3 regions of the Kitasatospora sp. NPDC041988 genome follow, and region 3 is predicted to be linked to each of the others. Evidence: predicted binding sites of a transcription regulator. Region 3 holds the regulator's gene; each other region holds the start of a gene.
What was found. Region 3 encodes HspR, which represses chaperone genes until heat shock. Its sites were predicted from a motif close to TTGAGNNNNNNNNNCTCAA; they were not measured.
Positions count from the first base shown of each region.

Region 1: the regulator HspR is predicted to act here: its motif matches at 4,818-4,836, upstream of dnaK (molecular chaperone DnaK).
Region 2: the regulator HspR is predicted to act here: its motif matches at 3,138-3,156, upstream of lon (endopeptidase La).

Region 1 covers NZ_JBVJCO010000003.1:152,834-159,265, reverse strand. The annotation lists gene ACZ6NC_RS05415 (SDR family NAD(P)-dependent oxidoreductase) at 1-342, shown strand, start outside; gene ACZ6NC_RS05410 (polysaccharide deacetylase family protein) at 354-1,082, shown strand; gene ACZ6NC_RS05405 (MGDG synthase family glycosyltransferase) at 1,171-2,259, opposite strand; gene ACZ6NC_RS05400 (NAD-dependent epimerase/dehydratase family protein) at 2,271-3,236, opposite strand; gene ACZ6NC_RS05395 (DegT/DnrJ/EryC1/StrS family aminotransferase) at 3,313-4,437, opposite strand; gene dnaK (molecular chaperone DnaK) at 4,878-6,432, shown strand, end outside.
Region 2 covers NZ_JBVJCO010000017.1:71,244-77,675, reverse strand. The annotation lists gene ACZ6NC_RS18885 (GtrA family protein) at 1-437, opposite strand, end outside; gene ACZ6NC_RS18880 (hypothetical protein) at 470-664, opposite strand; gene lon (endopeptidase La) at 722-3,115, opposite strand; gene ACZ6NC_RS18870 (rhomboid-like protein) at 3,269-4,039, opposite strand; gene ACZ6NC_RS18865 (response regulator transcription factor) at 4,598-5,335, shown strand; gene ACZ6NC_RS18860 (sensor histidine kinase) at 5,433-6,432, shown strand, end outside.
Region 3 covers NZ_JBVJCO010000050.1:19,731-26,162, reverse strand. The annotation lists gene ACZ6NC_RS34535 (LuxR C-terminal-related transcriptional regulator) at 1-305, shown strand, start outside; gene ACZ6NC_RS34530 (LuxR C-terminal-related transcriptional regulator) at 298-1,296, shown strand; gene ACZ6NC_RS34525 (hypothetical protein) at 1,319-1,945, opposite strand; gene ACZ6NC_RS34520 (helix-turn-helix transcriptional regulator) at 2,479-3,480, opposite strand; gene ACZ6NC_RS34515 (heat shock protein transcriptional repressor HspR) at 3,689-4,222, opposite strand; gene dnaJ (molecular chaperone DnaJ) at 4,230-5,387, opposite strand; gene grpE (nucleotide exchange factor GrpE) at 5,674-6,294, opposite strand; gene dnaK (molecular chaperone DnaK) at 6,291-6,432, opposite strand, start outside.

The sequences.
Region 1 (6,432 bases), on a different contig from region 3:
GCCGGCCAGGTCGGTGTCCGCGACGAGGCCGCCTACGCGGCGACCAAGGCCGGGCTGGCGATGTTCGCCGAGAGCCTCTGGTACGAGCTGCGGGGGACGGGCGTCGGCGTCCGGATCGTTCTGCCGGGCGCGGTCGAGACCCCGTTCTTCGCCCGCCGCGGCACCCCTTACCAGCGCGAACGCCCCCGCCCGGTCACTCCCGAGCTGGTCGCCGAAACCGTGTTCGCCACTCTCACCACCGCCTGCGACCGGCCCTTCGTCCCGCGCTGGCTCGGCTTCCCGGCCCGGATCCACGGCGTCGCACCGGGGGCGTTCCGGCGGATGGCCGCCCGGTTCGGGTGAGGCCGGCGCCGATGGACCGGGCCCGTACCGTCCGCCGGGCCGCCCTGGCGGCGGCGAGCGTCCAGTTCCTTCACCTCTCCCCGGCCGTCGTCCGCCTGACCGCCGTCCGCCGGACGGTGGCCCGCCGCACCGCCGGGTACGGCACCGAACCCCGCCATGTGGCACTGACCTTCGACGACGGCCCGGACCCGCGCGGGACCCCGTACATCCTCGACGCCCTCGACGGCATCGGTGCCCGTGCCACCTTCTTCCTGCTCGGCGCGATGCTGGAACGCGCCCCGGGCCTCGGCCGCGAGCTGGTCGCCCGTGGCCACGAGGTCGCCGTCCACGGCTGGCACCACCGGCAGCAGTGGTACCCGGCCCCCGGGCGTGACCTGCGCGAGCTGCGCCGCGCCACCGAGGCGGTGGCCGAGCTCTGCGGCGCCCGGCCCCGCTGGTACCGCCCGCCCTACGGAGTCCGTACCGCCGGTCCGGCGCTGGCCGCCCGCCGCCTCGGCCTGCGCACCGTCCTGTGGACGGCCTGGGGCCGGGACTGGACCGACCACGCCACCGCGGACTCCGTCTTCGCCACCGCCCGCCCCGGCCTCACCGGTGGCGCCACCCTGCTGCTCCACGACTCGGACTGCACCTCGGCCCCCGGCTCCTGGCGCGCCACCCTCGGCGCCCTCCCCCTGATCGCCGCCCACTGCCGCAGCCACGGCCTGACCCTCGGCCCGCTGCGCGACCACGGCGTGCCGTAACGCGCCGGGGGGCGGCTCCAACCCGCCCCCGCAACCCGTCCCCCGTACCCCCCACCTCCTACAGCCCCACCTCCTACAGCCCCACCTCCTACAGCCCCACCTGCTCCAGCGCCGCCGCGAACCCCGTCCGCCAGCCGTCCGGGGAGGCACCGGGGGAGGGGGCCGGCGAGGGGCGGTCCAGGGCGGCGAGGGCGTTGCGGACGACCTCGGCGGGGCGGGCGGAGGTCACGTCGGCGTGGCCCAGCTCCAGTTCGTGCTGGAGGTTGTCGCGGCCGTGGCCCTGGACGACGTCCAGCAGGAGCAGCCGGCGGCCGAGCGCCCGCGCCTCGCTGCAGGTGTCGCCGGAGCTGGTCACCACCAGGTCGGCGGCGGCCATCAGCGCCGGGATCCGGTCGGTGTACCCGAACGGGTGCAGGTTGGGCCGGTGCCCGGCGGCGTGCCGGAGCCGGCGCTCCAGCTCGCGGTTGCGGCCGGCCACGGCGAGCACGTGCGGCCCGGTGTCCGCCAGCGAGGCTGCCGTCCGGGCGAGCGGGCCGAGCCCCCAGGACCCGGACATCAGCAGCACGCACCGTGCGTCCGGCGGCACACCGCACTCGGCCCGCGCCTGTGCCCGCCCCGGCGGGTGGTAGAACGGCTCGCGCAGCGGCGCGGGCAGTACGGCGACCGCCGCGTCCGGCCGGTAGCGCCGCACCGCGCAGGCGGCGGCCTCGGAGGTGACCAGGAAGAGGTCGGTGCCGTCCTGCACCCAGAGCCGGTGGGGGGTGACGTCGGTGCAGAGGACGAGGTGGCGGAAGCCGGGCCCGCCGTGGTCCCGGCCCAGCCGGTTCACCGCCGAGGTCGCGGTGGCGAACACCGACACCACCAGTTCCGGCCGCTGCTCCCCGATCAGCTCCCGCAGGGCCGGCACCAGCCGGGTCCGGGCCGCCGCGTCGGCGAGCAGCGCGATCCGGGCGCCGGGCCGCAGCGCGGAGAAGTGGAAGGCGTCGTAGACCCCGGGCAGGTCGAGCAGCCGGCGGAAGACCAGCTCCCCGGCTGCGCCCGCCCGTTGGCCGAGCAGGGCCATCGCGTCCACGGTGGTGGTGGTCCACCCGCGGTCGTGCAGCGAGTCCGCGCAGGCCTGGGCCATCACGTCGTGGCCCTGTCCGAGCGAGCCGGAGACCAGCAGCGCGTGCGGCACCGGGCGCGGCCTCAGGACGTGCCCGGCGCGGGCTTGGGCGCGGGGGCCGGCGCGGCCTCGTCCCGGTACCAGTCGGCGTACCGCCGCACCCCGTCCGTGAAGTTGGTCCGTGGCGACCACCCCAGCAGCCGCTTGGCCTGCGCGGCCGAGATGCGGCGCCCGGAGTAGTCGGCGGCCCGCGCCTCGATGTGCTCGATGCTGACCGGCCCGAGCAGCCGGTCGACGGTGTCGGCGATGTCCCGCACCGAGATCGCGGTCGAGCCCTCCAGTGCGAAGGTCTGGTCCTCGGCCGTGGGGGAGAGGGCCCGGACGTGGGCGTCGGCGAGGTCCTCGACGTAGACGAAGTTGCGGCTCTGCCGGCCGTCGCCCGCGATGGTGATCGGCCGGCCGGCCAGTGCCGCCTGCACGAACCGGGCGACCACGAGCTCGTCGCGCATCCGCGGCCCGTACGGGATGCCGTAGCGCAGGATGGTGAAGTGCCGCCCGTACAGCTCCCGGTAGCTGTGCACCAGCATCTCGGCGGCGAGCTTGGTGGCGACGTACAGGTGCCCGCTGTGCTCCAGCTCGATCGGCACGTGCTCGTCCAGCTCCTGCTCCCCGCTGTCCATCCCGGCCTCGGCGAGCGCGGCACCGTAGACCCAGACGGTGCTGGCCAGCACGGTGCGGCTGAGGCCGCTGAGCCGGGCCGCTTCCAGGACGGCCTCGGTGCCGTCGATGTTGACGCGCACGGCGCGGACCGGGTCGGCGGCGACGCGTTCGACGTCGGCCATCGCGGCGAGGTGGAAGACCACCTCGCTGCCGTCCAGGGCGGCGGTGAGCGCGGGCAGGTCCAGGATGTCGATCCGGGCGTGCTCGGCACCGGGGTTGAGGTACTTGTCGGTGGTGTCCACCGCGAGCACCTCGTGCCCGGCGGACAGCAGCCGGTCCACGACGTGTGAGCCGATGAATCCGCACCCCCCGGTGACGGCTACGCGCACGTTCTCTCTCCTTCTCCGGCTCGCTGGGTCGGGGCTCTCCGGGCTCTCCGGACGGCGGGATGCTCCCGGCAGGGGGTCATCCCGCGAGCCGCCGGTGGACGGCCGTGACCGCCGCGATCACCTGGTCGGTCTCGTCCTCGGTCATGTCGGAATGCACCGGCAGGCAGATCTGCCGGCGGCAGAGGTCCTCGGCGACCGGCAGCGGCTCCCGTCGGTAGGGGGCCAGCACCGGCTGCAGGTGCAACGGCAGGTCGTACACCTCACCGGAGAGCCGGACGCCGTGCTCCTCGGCCACCGCGCGCTTGAACGCGGCGCGGTCGACGCCGGCCGGCAGCAGCGCCACGTACTTGTAGTAGTTGCTGCGCGAACCGGCCGGCTCGGCCATCGACCGCAGGCCGTCGAGGCCGGCGAGCGCCGCGTCGTACCGCTGGGCGACCCGGCGTCTGGTCTCGACGAACTCCTTGAGCCGCCGCAGGTGCACCGTGCCGACGGCGGCGTTCAGCTCGCTCATCCGCCAGGAGGCGCCGAGCCGGACGTGGTGGTTGGTGGTGAACGAGCCCTTGCCCTGGTCGCGGTGGATCCGGGCCTCGTCGCGCAGCTCGGCCGACTCGGTGAGGATCATGCCACCCTCGCCGCTGGTGGTGACCTTGGTCGGGTAGAACGAGAACGCGCCGGCCAGGCCGAACGACCCGGCGGGGCGCCCGTCGTAGCTGCTGCCGTGGGCGTGCGCGGCGTCCTCCACCAGGGGGATGCCCCGCCGGTCGCAGATCGCGCGCAGGGCGTCCACGTCGGGGGTGATCAGCCCGCCGATGTGCACCAGCACCACGGCGGCGGTGTCCGGGGTGAGCGCCGCCTCCAGCGTCGCGGGGCTGAGCGCGAAGGTGGCCGGGTCGACGTCGGCGATGACCGGCCGCCCGCCCGCGTGCACGATGGCGCCGGCGGTCGCGTAGAAGGTGACGGCCGGGACGACCACGTCACGGTCGCGGACGTCGACGGTGCGCAGGACGATCTCCAGCGCCGCCGTGCCGCTGGCGACGGCGACCGCGTGCGAGGCGCCGTGCTCGGCCGCGAAGGCCTGCTCGAACCGCTCGGTCCAGGGGCCGAGCGTCAGCGCGCCGGTGGCGAGGATCTCCGTCACCGCGTCCGCGACGGCTGAACGGTCGCTCTCGTCGAAGACGATGCGAGCGGCTGGAACGCCCATCGGGCCTCCTCCGGCAGCAGGATGAACACTTCAACGGACATGTATCTCTGGGAAAGGTGCATCTCTGGGCAGACCGGGCAAAACGGTCGGGCCAGGCACATCACGCTACTTCGCCCGCCCGGCCCCGGCCTGTCGTCACCGCCCGCCCGGGTGATCCGCGGGCCCTTCGGCCGTCCCGCCCCGCCCCCGCGCCGCCCGCCCGGGCCGCCGGGAGGTGACCTTCCGTCGCCCTCCGTAGACCCCGGCTACTCCGTACCTAGGCCCTGGCTACTCCGTACGTAGACCCCGGCTACTCCGTACGGGTGTCGCCACTACTGCGCACGCAGTGCACGAGGTGCCTGCCCGGCGAGGACGACGCGCACGCCCCGGCGGAGTGACAATTGACTCGGTCCGACTCAAGTCCCGCGGCCCGGCGGGGCGTCTGCGGAAGGAGGCCGGTGATGGTTCGTTCGGTCGGGATCGATCTGGGCACCACCAACTCCGTCGTCTGTGTCCTGGAGGGCGGCGAACCCACCGTCGTCCCCAACGCGGAGGGCGCCCGTACCACGCCGTCGGTGGTGGCGTTCGCCAAGGGCGGCGAGGTGCTGGTCGGCGAGGTGGCCAAGCGCCAGGCGGTGACCAACGTGGACCGCACCGCCCGTTCGGTGAAGCGGCACGTCGGCGACGCGCAGTGGCGCTTCCCCGAGGCCGGTGACGTGGACGGCCGGCGCTACACCGCGCAGGAGATCTCCGCCCGCGTGCTGCAGAAGCTGAAGCGCGACGCCGAGGCCTACCTGGGCGAGGACGTGACCGACGCCGTCGTCACCGTGCCGGCGTACTTCAACGACTCCCAGCGCACCGCGACCAAGGAGGCGGGCGAGATCGCCGGCCTGAAGGTGCTGCGCATCGTCAACGAGCCGACCGCGGCGGCGCTCGCGTACGGGCTGGACAAGGAGAACGACCAGACGATCCTGGTCTTCGACCTCGGCGGCGGCACCTTCGACGTCTCACTGCTGGAGATCGGCGACGGGGTCGTCGAGGTGAAGTCCACCAACGGCGACACCCGGCTCGGCGGCGACGACTGGGACCAGAAGGTCGTGGACCACCTGGTACAGCAGTTCAAGAACGGCTACGGGATCGATCTCGCCAAGGACAAGATGGCCGCGCAGCGGCTGCGCGAGGCGGCCGAGAAGGCCAAGATCGAGCTCTCCTCGGCGAGCGAGACCAGCATCAACCTGCCCTACGTCAGCGCCTCCGCGGACGGTCCGCTGCACCTGGAGGAGAAGCTCACCCGCGCCCAGTTCGAGCAGCTCACCGCCGACCTGCTGGAGCGGTGCAAGGGCCCGTTCCACCAGGCGGTGCAGGACGCCGGGATCCAGGTGGCCGACATCGACCACGTCATCCTGGTCGGCGGTTCGACCCGGATGCCGGCCGTCACCGGGCTGGTCAGGTCGCTCACCGGGAAGGACCCGCACAAGGGCGTCAACCCGGACGAGGTGGTGGCCGTCGGTGCTTCGCTCCAGGCCGGTGTGCTGAAGGGCGAGGTCAAGGACGTCCTGCTGCTCGACGTCACCCCGCTGTCCCTGGGCATCGAGACCAAGGGCGGCATCATGACCAGGCTGATCGAGCGCAACACGACCATTCCGACCAAGCGCTCGGAGATCTTCACCACGGCCGAGGACAACCAGCCGTCCGTGCAGATCCAGGTCTTCCAGGGCGAGCGTGAGATCGCCTCGTACAACAAGCGGCTCGGCATGTTCGAACTCACCGGCCTGCCGCCCGCGCCCCGGGGGCTGCCGCAGATCGAGGTCACCTTCGACATCGACGCCAACGGCATCATGCACGTCGCCGCGAAGGATCTCGGCACCGGCCGCGAGCAGAAGATGACCGTCACCGGCGGCTCCTCGCTGCCGAAGGACGACATCCAGCGGATGATGCGCGACGCCGAGCAGCATGCCGAGGAGGACCGGCAGCGCAAGGAGGCCGCGGAGACCCGCAACCAGGCCGAGCAGCTCG
Region 2 (6,432 bases), on a different contig from region 3:
CGGAACAGCATCGCGATGAAGGTGCCCACGACCATCCCGCTGACGAAGTCGGCCACCCCCTCGGTGAAGGCCGTCACCCGGGGCTCGCGCAGGTCCAGCAGGTAGCGCGAGACGATCAGCGGGAGGACGTTGACGCCGATCGCCACCGCGCTGACCAGCAGGAACAGCAGCACCTCGCGGCGGCGGCCGACTGCCCGGAAGGACCACTGGCGGTTGAGCACATACGAGACCGCGGTGCCGACCACGGTCGCGAGGGTGAGCGCCACCACCGGCTTGTGCTCCAGCACGGTGAACTTCAGCGCGAAGTTGAGCACCGTGGTCAGGCCGAAGCAGGCACCGCCGACCAGCAGGAACTTCACCAGCCGGCGGTGCCTGACCAGGAACGGGCGCAACCTGGCCGGCACTCTGGCCAGGGCACGCTGCGTGAGGGACGGCATCTTCGCAGTCTGACCACGGCGGCCGCGGGCCGCTACTCGTCAGCGGTGATCCGCAGCACCCCGGTGGTGGTCCTTTGGTAGACCACGCCGCCGGGGGCGATCGAGCCGACCATCCGGAGCATGTCGCAGAGGAAGCCGGCCCCGGTGTACTCGGTGCGCACCACGGCGCCGGTGCGCGGGCCGATCTCCGCGTAGTGAATGGGGGTCCAGCACCGAGGTGGTCGCACAAGCCCTGACGGGGCGTGGGGCCCGCAGAATCCCACACCCCGTCAGCCGGCCGCCCGTCAGGCGGCGACCAGCACCTCGGCCGGCTCCAGGGCCAGCTTCAGCACCTCCCGGACGTCCGCGACCGGGTGGACGGTGAGCCGCTCCAGCACCTCGGCCGGGACGTCGTCCAGGTCGGCCTCGTTCCGCTTGGGGATGATCACCGTGGTGACGCCGGCCCGGTCGGCGGCGAGGAGCTTCTGCTTCACCCCGCCGATCGGCAGCACCCGCCCGGTCAGCGACACCTCACCCGTCATCGCCACGTCGGTGCGCACCTTGCGGCCGGAGAGCAGCGAGGCCAGCGCGGTCGTCATGGTGATGCCGGCGCTCGGCCCGTCCTTGGGGACGGCCCCGGCGGGGACGTGCAGGTGCACGCCGCGGTCCCGCAGCGAGGTGACCGGCAGCTCCAGCTCGGCACCGCGCGAGCGGAGGAAGGAGAGCGCGATGTGCGCGGACTCCTTCATCACGTCGCCCAGCTGCCCGGTGAGGGTGAGCCCGGTGCCGCCGGTCTCGGCGTCGGCGAGCGAGGCCTCGATGTAGAGGACGTCGCCGCCGGCGCCCGTCACCGCGAGGCCCGTCGCCACGCCGGGGACGGCGGTGCGCCGCTCGGCCGGCTCCTGGGCCGCCTCGGGGACGTGGTGCGGCCGGCCGATCAGGGCGCGCAGGTCGTCGGCGCCGATCGCGGCGGGCAGCTCCCGCTCGCCCAGCTCGCTCTGCGCGGCGACCTTGCGCAGCACTCGCGCGATCGAGCGCTCCAGGTTCCGGACGCCCGCCTCACGGGTGTACTCGCCGGCCAGCCGGCGCAGCGCCTCCTCGTCGACCGCGACCTCCTCGCCCTTCAGGCCGGCCTTCTCCAGCTGGCGCGGGAACAGGTGGTCGCGGGCGATGACGACCTTCTCGTCCTCGGTGTAGCCGTCCAGGCGGACCAGCTCCATCCGGTCGAGCAGCGGCTCGGGGATGGCCTCCAGCACGTTGGCGGTGGCGAGGAAGACCACGTCGGAGAGGTCCAGCTCGACCTCCAGGTAGTGGTCGCGGAAGGTGTGGTTCTGGGCCGGGTCCAGCACCTCCAGCAGGGCGGCCGCCGGGTCGCCCCGGTAGTCGGAGCCGACCTTGTCGATCTCGTCCAGCAGGACGACCGGGTTCATCGAGCCGGCCTCCTTGACAGCCCGGACGAGCCGGCCGGGGAGCGCGCCGACGTAGGTGCGCCGGTGGCCGCGGATCTCCGCCTCGTCCCGGACGCCGCCGAGCGCCACCCGGACGAACTTGCGGCCCATCGCGCGGGCCACCGATTCGCCGAGCGAGGTCTTGCCGACGCCGGGCGGGCCGACCAGCGCCAGCACCGCGCCTCCGCGCCGGCCCCCCACCAGGCCGAGCCCCTGGTCGGCCCGGCGCTTGCGCACGGCGAGGTACTCGACGATGCGGTCCTTGACGTCGGCCAGGCCGGAGTGGTCGGCGTCCAGTACGGCGCGGGCGCCGGCGATGTCGTAGGCGTCCTCGGTCCGCTCGTTCCAGGGCAGCTCCAGGACGGTGTCCAGCCACGTCCGGATCCAGGAGCCCTCGGGCGACTGGTCGGACGCCCGCTCCAGCTTGTCGACCTCCTTGAGGGCCGCCTCGCGGACCTTCTCGGGCAGGTCGGCCGCCTCGACCCGGGCCCGGTAGTCGCCCTCCTCGTCGGCCGGGTCGCCGTTCAGCTCGGCCAGCTCCTTGCGGACGGCCTCCAGCTGGCGCCTGAGCAGGAACTCCTTCTGCTGCTTGGCCACGCCCTCCTCGACGTCCTTGCGGATGGTGTCGTTGACCTCCTCCTCGGCGAGGTGGTCGCGCAGCAGCGTGAGCGCGTACTCCAGGCGGGCCACCTGGTCGGCCTCCAGCAGCACCTTGAGCTTCTGCTCGGCGGTGGCGAAGGACGCGTAGCCGATGTTGTCGGCCAGCTCGCCGACGCCCTCGATCTGGGCCACCCGGTCGACGATCTGCCAGGCGCCGCGCCTGCGCAGCCACTGGGTGGAGAGCGACTTGTACTCCTTGACCAGCTCGGCGGCGCGCCCGGCCACCGGGGTGCCGACCGAGGACTCCCGGAACGGCGTGGTCTCCACCCAGAGGGCGGCGCCGGGCCCGGTGGTGCCGACGCCGATCCGGACCCGGCGCACGGCGCGCACCAGCGCCGCCGGATCGCCGTCGGCCAGCCGGCCGACCTGCTCGACGGTGGCGAGCGTGCCGACCGCCGCGTACGAGCCGTCCACCCGCGGGACCAGGAGGACCTGGGGCTTGCCGGTACCGGCGGCCGCGGCGCGCGCGGCCTCGACCGCGGCCCGCACCTCGGTGTCCTTGAGGTCCAACGGGACGACCATGCCCGGGAGCACGACCTCGTCGTCGAGCGGCAGCACGGGCAGGGTGAGCGGTGTGGACGTCGATGCCATGATCTCTCCCCAGTCAGTCAAGTTGAGTTGACCTGACTAAGGTTTTGCGAGCGCCGGATGTTCCCGGCCCCCTGTTCGCCATGAGCGAACAAAGGCGCCCGCGGGAGAAGGGGGAGAGCCTCGGGCGGGCCTGTCAAAAACGCCCGGGAGACGTCACATCCGGTCGAGCAGCGCGGCCCCGCGGGACGGCGGGGCGGACGCCGGGGCCGCCCCGGCCGGCTCGGGTCGGCGCGAGCGGCGGCCGGGGGTGCCTCGCAGCCAGCGCCAGAGCGCCACCCCGGCCAGCAGCGCCGCCGGGTGGCCGATCCCGGTCACCAAGTCCCGGTCGCCGGCGATCTGGTCGGCGACCAGCAGGCCCGCCGCGCCGAGCGCCAGCAGCCGCCCGCGCGGCTTCAGCAGCCCGGCCAGCGCGCCGAGGCTGGCCAGCACGCCGTAGCTGACGCCGATGTCCAGGTTGTCCAGCGCCGCGGACTCCAGCCGCCCGGTGGCCACGGCGCCGATCACCACCGACTGGGAGAGCAGCGTGGCGGTGATGTGACCGATCGCGAAGACGGCCGCCGCCCGGCCCGACCCGACCCGCCGCTCCAGCGGCGCGACGGTGAAGGCGAACGCCCAGAGGTAGGGCATCCAGATCGTCCCGGCCACCCAGAAGCCGCTGAACAGCAACGCGCGCAGCGGGTGGTGCAACAGGTTGTGCCCGTCCGAGCTGGACGCCTCCTGGAGGCGCAGCACCAGGTCCGGGTCGGCGAGCTTGGCGAAGGTGGTGGTGGCACCGACCACCGCGAGGTAGCCGAGCGCGAAGGGGTTGCGCCGGGGCGTCGGCACCCGGGCCAGCAGCCAGCCGGCGACCCCGGCCCGCAGCCCGTACCGCAGCATCCCGTAGGGCGGTCCGGTCTGCCCGGCGCCCTCCCGCAGCCCCGCCATGCCGCCTCCGCTCCGACCTGCAGCAACCGGCCCCGTCAGATGCCCAACGTACCGGCGCGCGCCGGAAATCCCACCCCCGTGAATCTTGTCGTGACCACGGTACGTCGCGGTTCTGGGAGTCCGCTGGGAAAACCCCGTGAATACCGGTGGACGGCCGGATGGCCGGATGGCCGGCCTTGGTCCAGACCTTCCCTCTGTTTACGCACGAGTAGCGGCTCTGACCGGCGGCTTGGCGTCAACAAGTGTGCATACGTACCGTCACACAGTGAAAAATCGCCGGGTAAGGTATCGGCCCGTGCCCACTCCCGAGTGGGTCCGATGGCGGCCCGACAGCCGCCTCACGGGCCGGAAATGTCCGGCCCACCTGCCGGAAACCACCCGCGGTCCGTACGCTGCGAAGTGTGCGGAAACGGTGGGCAGTCCACACCTGCCCTCCCGTCCCCGCACGTTCGACGGGACGGCGGACCCGGCACAGTCCACGACGGAACAAGACTACGAGCGGAGCCCCGCCATCCCCACAGGTGGCCGGCCCGCAGCCCTGGGGGCGGTGGCGTGACCGTGACAGAAATTCAGCAGGACAACCAGAACAGCGGCGGCACGGTGAGCAGCCAGCGCAGAGTGCTGGTGGTGGAGGACGAGCCCACGATCGCCGAGTCGATCGCGGCCCGGCTGGGCGCGGAGGGCTTCAAGGTCGCCGTGGCCCACGACGGCCCCGGTGCCGTCGACGGGTTCCACACCTGGCAGCCCGACCTGGTCGTGCTCGACATCATGCTGCCCGGGTTCGACGGCCTAGAGGTGTGCCGCCGGATCCAGGCCCAACGCCCGGTACCGGTCCTGATGCTGACCGCGCGCGACGACGAGACGGACCTCCTGGTCGGCCTCGGCGTCGGTGCCGACGACTACATGACCAAGCCCTTCTCCATGCGCGAGCTGGCGGCCCGGGTCAACGTGCTGCTGCGCCGCGTCGAGCGCGCCCAGCAGGCGGCCCGCACACCGGCTCTCGGCTCGCTGCGCTTCGGCGAGCTGGAGATCGACCACGTGCAGCGCCGGGTCCGGCTGGCCTCGGGCGACGTCCACCTGACGCCGACCGAGTTCGACCTGCTCGCCTGCCTGGCCGCCCAGCCGCGCGCGGTCCTCACCCGCGAGCAGCTGCTGGCCGAGGTGTGGGACTGGACGGACGCGTCCGGCACCCGCACCGTCGACAGCCACGTCAAGGCACTGCGCCGGAAGATCGGCGCCAGCTGGATCCGTACCGTCCACGGCGTCGGCTACGCGCTGGAAGCCCCGCTCTCGTAGCGGCGCCTCGGGCGACGGGCCTCCGGGGGGCCCGTGTCCCGAACCGCCGTGCGGGCCACCTGACGGATCACAGCACGCGGGGGATCACAGGGGACCAATGACCTTTCCACAGCAACGCAACGGGGACACCGACGGCACCCGGCGGCCCACACTGGCCGCCCGCGCCGCCCATCGGGTCTGGGCCGACATCCGGCCGCTCGACCCGGTCCGCTCGATCAAGGGCAAGCTCGCGCTCCTGGTGATCGTCTCGGTCTTCCTGGCCACCGGCATGGTGGTCGTGGCGATCCGTTCCGAGACGCAGATCCGGATCATCATGATCTTCTCGATGATCGCGTCACTGCTCTTCATGCAGTTCCTCGCGCACGGGCTGACCGCCCCGCTGCGCGACATGACCGCCGCCGCCCGCGCGATGACCTCCGGCGACTACAGCCGCCGGGTCGAGGTGAACTCGCGCGACGAGATCGGCGAGCTCGCGGCCACCTTCAACCACATGGCGGCCGATCTGGAGGCCGCCGACCGGCACCGCCGCGAGCTGGTCGCCAATGTCTCGCACGAGCTGCGCACGCCCATCGCCGCACTGCGCGCCGTGCTGGAGAACGTGGTCGACGGCGTGGTCCAGCCGAACCCGGCGACCCTGGGTGCCGCACTGGAGCAGACCGAACGGCTCGGCCGGCTGGTCACCCACCTGCTCGACCTCTCCAAGATCGACGACGGCGTGGTCGACCTGGACGCCCGCTCCTTCGAGGTGCGCGAGTTCCTGGACGGCGTGCTGCGCGGGGTCACCGTGGACGGCGCGACGGCCGGCGGGGCGTTCTCCCGGCGCGGGGACGTCCGGCTGGCCCTGGAGGTCAGCCCGGCCGGGCTGACCGGCGTGGCGGACCCGGAGCGGCTCCACCAGGTGGTCGCCAACCTGGTCGACAACGCCTGCAAGCACTCCCCGCCCGGCGGCACCGTCACGGTCCGCGCCCGGCCCGGGGAGGGGCCCGGCGGGCTCCTGCTGGAGGTCGAGGACGAGGGGCCCGGCATCCCGCCGGCCGACCGCAGCCGGGTCTTCGAGCGGTTCAGCCGCAGTGGCACCGCCACCGCGCAGGGGCCCG
Region 3 (6,432 bases):
ACGACGAAAGCAGAGCGGCCTTCGTCCACAACGCGGCGACGGTCGCCTTCCTGGTCGCCGTCTTCGAACGCGACTGGTCCCGGGCCACCCCCGCCGACCACGCCACCACCGCCACCACGCCGCACCCCACCACCACCCGCGTCGGCCACCTCCTCCGCCAAGGACTCACCCAACGCACCATCGCGACCCGCCTCCACCTCAGCGAACGCAGCATCGCGGCCCACATCGCGCGCCTGCGCCGCCGCCACGACGCCCAGACCCTGTTCCAGCTGGGGTGGCAGATGCGGGGTGGCGGCGATGACTGAGCCCCGAACCCCGTCGGACCTGCTGACCGCGGCCCTGCCGGACGCCGCTGCCCGCGAGCTGTACCGCGCCATCCTCCGCGAGGGCGGCCGCATCCGGGCCGCCGAGGTCGGCCAGGCGGACGCCGCCGCGCTGGAACGGTTGGTCGAAGTCGGGCTGCTGGTGCCGCTGCTGATGGACGCCTCGTACAGCGCCGTGGATCCGCGCTCGGTCACCGACCGGATCGGGGTGGACATCCGGCTGATGAGCGCGCGGCTCCTGCTGGAGGCGGAGCAGCTGCCCGGGCTGATGGACGACCTCACCCAGGCCTATGACGCCGCGCCCCGGCGCAATGACGGGCCGGCAGGGGTCAGGTACCTCGCGGACATGGCGCAGATCCGGCACGAGATCGAGCAACTGGCCCAGGCGTACCGGACGGAGGGGCTGACCGCACAGCCCGGCGGGGCCCGGCCGGCCGAACTGCTGCCCGACTCGCTCGACCGGGCCCGCCGCTACCTCGAACGCGGTGGCACCATGCGGACCCTCTACGAACCGGCTGCCCGGTCGGACGGCCCGACCGTGGAGTACGCGGTCGAGACCACCCGGCTCGGTGGCGCGATCCGGGTGCTGGCCGTGCCGTTCAAGCGAATGCTGATCTTCGACCGCACCGTCGCCGTGATCCCGGCCGCGCCGGACAACAGCAGTGCCGCCTTCGTGGAGGACCCGGCGACGGTGTCCTTCCTGGTGGACGTCTTCGAGCAGCACTGGCAGCAGGCGGAAGGTGTGAACTGGGCGGCACTGGCCGGGGGCGGCACGGAGCAGCTGGTCCACGAGCAGGTCGGCCGACTCCTCGCGCAGGGCCTGACCCAGCGGACGATCGCGAGCCGCCTCGGCCTGAGCGAGCGCACGGTGGCCGGTCACATCGCGCGGCTGCGGGAGCTGTACGACGCCGAGACCCTGTTCCAGCTCGGCTGGCAGATGCGCGGAGCCCGGACGGGGGAGTCCGGTGCGTGAGCTGCCGGGCCGCGAGTGGAGGTCAGCCGGTGGCGGCGTTGCTCGGCCAGTAGCCGGTCGGGCCGACGGCCGGGGGCTGCTGGCGGGGAACGGTGAACTGCTCGCCGGGGGCGGTCCAGAAGCCCTCGCGCAGGGAGAGCGCCATGCCGGCCCAGTCCAGGGCGGTCTCCACGGTGTGGTGGAGGGCCTCCTGCGACCAGGTGTCGTCGAAGACCAGCGGCAGCACGGGGGCGACCTGCTCGATGGTGGCGATCAGCGGGTTGTGCGTGATCGCTTCGTCCACCAGCAGGACGATCGGCTTCCGCAGCGCCGACGCCCACCCCAGCTCCAGGCTCACCCCGGCGGACAGCGGTGCGCCGACGTACGCGAAGACCAGGTCGGCGGACTGCAGGGCCCGGAAATCCGAGGGGACCCGCGGCTCGGGGGCCCGGCCGGCGACGGTCCAGGCATCGCTGTGGTGCGCGCTGTACACGGCGGCGCCGCTTCGCAGGAGCGTGGTGCGAAGCGTCGTCAGCCGCGTCCGGCTGGCCAGGGTCACCACACTGTCCGCCGGCCCGGTCAGTCGCATCAACGGCGCGGCCAGGAAGACTCGTGCACGCCGGCCCTCAGGGGCCTGGCTGTCGTGGTGACGCAGGTAGGGCTCGGTCATTGTCGACTCCGGGAGAAGGCCGACCGGGGGAGTAAGCGTCGGCGGATACGTTGGACCAGGGGTGCCCAAACTGATGGGACATGGTGGTTAGTTGAGTGGGAAATTGAAGGTACATCGGCAAGTGTGGTGAACTTGGACGGACCATCGAGAGCGAACTGATCGTCCATCGGGCGCAGTGGCGACGTCCAGGTTTGCGAGGTGGCATCTGGATGCCTGGCAGAGAGATGACGCACTGCGGGAGTGCAGCGGCGTGACATAGTCCGGCGCTATGCGGCAACATGTGTTCAGTCGTTCTACTGCTGGCCGTTTGTTTGATAACGGGTCTGAGGGAAGGGGCGGGCGTATGTCTCGCATGCACCGGTACGTCCGAAAGGTCGTTCTTCCTCTCGTCGTGGGTGCGGTGGCGCTGCTCGCCATCACGGCCACCGTGGCGGGGGGCGAGTATGTCGACGGCGAGCAGGCGAGTGCCACGGTCACCGTTGTCGCCTCCGATACGCATTGGACCTAGCCGGTCCGGCGCGCACCGCTTCCCTTTACGGCTGCTCGCCAGGCTCGTGGGACGCTCGCCCCAGGACGTAGCCCAGTTGAAAAAGCGAGTCGACGTTGTAGTCGTCGCGCATTTCGGCGATATGGCGGGCCAGCGTCCGCTCGCTTATGCCGAGCCGGCGGGCAATCACGCGATGATTCGTCCCGGACAGCAGCAGCTCGATGATCGTCTGCCGGAGCCGCGAAACGACTTCCTGTGGGACCGTCCGTTCGCCGTCGAACTCCAGGGCACGGCCCCAGTTGCGCTCGAATACTTCTTCCACCAGGTATTTGATCACGGACTGATCGTGGATGAACGCGGCCAGGCTCATGTCGTCGGCCACCGGGATGACCGCTATTCGGCGGTCGATGATGATCAGTCTGGTGTAGGGCTCGTCGAGGGTCCTGAATTGCCATCCCGCAGTGGCCAGGGTGGCGACATAGTCACGTGTGGGTTGATGGTAGCGAGTGCTGGCATGGTAAATCGTGCGCATGCTCGCGCCCCGGCGTAGCTTTGCGAGGTCGTCCTCCAGACCGGCGGCCAGGACCCCGGGCGGACGCGGTCCGCCAGGCTGCATGGCGAGCGCTTCCTCCGGGCCGCCCGCCTGGGCCTGCTGGAGCCGCTGATTTATCAACGCCTTCCCGTGTACATATTCGACCTGTCCGCCTTCCTGTCCTCGGGAATGGAAGGCTTCCGCGAGATCGCTGAGGTCGGCGGGGAGTGAAACGGCGCGGGACAGCAAATCCAGCGCCTGGCGCTGCCAGGCGAAGCTCAAACTGGTGGAAAGCTGGGCGGGGTCGACGGCGGCAAATACTCCGGGCTCGTCGATATCGGGCACCAGAAGGCCCAGGGCAATCAGTTCGTCGAACGCGACGGCTTCCTGCGGATCGTCGTCCTTTCGGACCAGTCGACCGTTCTCCCGGAGAGTGGCCAGATACAGTGCCCGGGCGTCTGCTGACAGGGCGCGCGACCCATCCGGCATGAAGCCTGGTTGCTCGCGGCCGTTCATCCTCGTCTCCTTGTCGTAGGCCGGCCAATACTGTCAGAGAGTCGGTGCCTTGCTGCGGAGTTGATCTTAGGCTGAGCAGGATGTCCGGCGTGGAGATTCGCGGACCTGGATGACGGTAGAGCGCTCAAGTCTGCACTCTCTCACCAACACCAAGCCGCCGGCACCCCCCCGACCAGAGGGAACCGGCGGCAGTGGCCGAAGAGGCTGGTCAGCGCTTGGGCCGCCACACCACCAGGGCGCTCGACTGCGTCGGCGGCTGGTAGGGCACCAGGTCGCGGCGGTAGGAGGCGTGGATGGTGGCCTCGCGCTGCTGGAGGGTGGTCGCGGCGCCTTCGAGCGAGTCGGCGAGTTCGGCGATGCGCGACTGGAGGGCGGTGACCTGGTTCTCCAGCTCGATGATCCGCTTGATGCCGGCCAGGTTGATGCCCTCGTCCTGCGAGAGGCGCTGGACCTCGCGCAGCTGCTGGATGTCGCGGGCGGAGTAGCGGCGGCCGCGGCCGGCGGTGCGGTCGGGGCAGACCAGACCGAGGCGGTCGTACTGGCGCAGCGTCTGCGGGTGCAGGCCCGAGAGCTCGGCGGCGACCGAGATCACGTACACCGGGGTGTCCTCGGTCAGGACGTACTGCGGGGGCGGGGCGGAGCGGCGGGCGCGCGGGGCGCCGCCGGGGAGGCCTTCGCCCACACCGGGACCGATCGGGCCGCCGGGGCCCAGCGGACCGAGGGGGCTGCTGTCGGGGGTCATCTGGTCGTCACGCTCCCTTCGCCGCCTTGAACAGGGCGGCTCGTGGGTCGTCGGAGGCGGTGGCCTCGCGGTACTGCTCCAGGGCCGTCAGCGCGTCGCCGGTGACGTGCTGGGGCACCACGACCTCCACGGTGACCAGAAGGTCGCCGCGGGTGCCGTCCTTGCGGGTGGCGCCCTTGCCGCGGGCCCGCAGGGTGAGGCCGTTGGCGCTGCCGGGGGGCAGCTTGAGCTTCACCGAAGGGCCGTTGAGCGTCGGCACCTCGATGGTGCCGCCCAACGCGGCTTCGGGGAAGGTGACGGGCACGGTCACGGTGAGGTTGTCGGCCTTGCGCCCGAAGACGGCGTGGGGGTCGACGTGCACGGTGACGTAGAGGTCGCCGGACTGGCCGCCGCGCTCGCCCTGGGCGCCCTTGCCCTTGAGACGGATGCGCTGGGCGTCCTGGACGCCGGCCGGGATCCGGACCTGCATGGTGCGGGCGGAACTGGCCCGGCCGCTGCCGTGGCAGTCCGGGCACGGGTCGTCGACGATCATGCCTCGGCCGCGGCAGTCCCGGCAGGGCTCGGAGAGGGCGAAGGCGCCCTGGCCGCGGCTGACGGTGCCGGCGCCGACGCAGGTGGGACAGACCCGGGGAGTGGTGCCGGCCTTGGCGCCGGTCCCGCTGCAGGTGCGGCAGGGGGCCTGGCTGGTCATCCGGAGCGGGACGGTCGCGCCGTCGACGGCCTCCTCGAAGGAGAGCGTCACCTCGGTCTCGACATCGGCACCCCGCCGGGGCTGGGGCTGGCGGCCGCCGCGGTTGAAGAGGCCGCCGAAGACGTCGCCGATCCCGCCGCCGCCGCCGGCGCCGCCGCCCTGGCTGCCGCTGAAGAGGTCGCCGAAGTCGAAGCTGTAGTTGCCGCCGCCGGGGCCGCCGGAGCGGAAGCCGCCGTTGGCGAAGAGGGTGCGCGCCTCGTCGTACTCCTTGCGGCGCTTCTCGTCCGACAGGACGTCATAGGCCTCGGAGATGTCCTTGAAGCGCTCCTCGGCCTTGCTGTCACCCTTGTTCGCATCGGGGTGGAACTCGCGCGCCAGCTTGCGGTACGTCTTCTTGATCTCGGTGGCGGAGGCGTCCTTGGGCACGCCGAGGACCTTGTAGTAGTCCTTCTCCACGTAGTCCTTGCCGCTCATGCGCCAACCTCGCTTCGCTCGGATGCCGCTTCGCGGAACGCGCGCCCCCGATTGATTCGCTCGCTGCGCTCGCTCATGCGCCCACCTCGCTTCGCTCGGCAGCCGCTTCGCGGAACGCGCGCCCCCGATTGATTCGCTCGCTGCGCTCGCTCATGGCTGCCGCCACCTCCCACGATCCATAGTCAATGTGCTGTCAAGAGACAGGGACAGGGTGCTGTCAACGGAGACGGCGCTGCGGAGCCGGCCGTCGTACTGGACGACGTACGACTCCGCAGCGCACAGGTTGTCAGCTCTCCGAGCCACCGTCGGCCTTGTCGGCGTCCGCGGCCTTGTCGGCGTCGGGCGCGGCGGTGGTCTGGGTGCCCGGCTGGGGCTCCGCGACCGCCACCATCGCCGGGCGGATGATCCGCTCGCCGATCCGGTAGCCGGGCTGGAGGATCTGGACACAGGTGTCCTCGGTGACGTCCGAGGAGTAGCTGTGCATCAGCGCCTCGTGCATGGTCGGGTCGAAGGGCTCGCCCTCCTTGCCGAACTGCTGGAGGCCCAGCTTGGCCACGACCGTCTCCAGGGACTCGGCGACGGACTTGAAGCCGCCCGTCACCTCGCCGTGCTCGCGGGCCCGGCCGATGTCGTCCAGGACCGGGATCAGCGACTCCAGGATGTTGGAGACGGCGATCTCGCGGACCGTCAGACGGTCGCGCTCGACCCGCTTGCGGTAGTTCTGGTACTCGGCCTGGAGGCGCTGGAGGTCCGCCGTCCGCTCGGCCAGCTCGCGCTTGGCCGCGGCCGCGTCGCCCGCGCCCTCGGTGCTGTCACCGGCTGCGGCGGCCTCCTCGGCGGCCTTGATCACGGCCTCCTCGGCGGCGGAGTCGTCGCCGGGCTCAGCACCCTGCGGCTTCTCCGTCATGCCGCACCGCCCTTGGGCTTCTCGTCGTCCACGATCTCGGCGTCGACGACGTCGTCGTCCTTGGCGCCGGCGGCGTCACCGGCCGGGGCGGCACCGGCGGCGTCGGCGTTGGCGTACAGCGCCTGGCCGAGCTTCTGG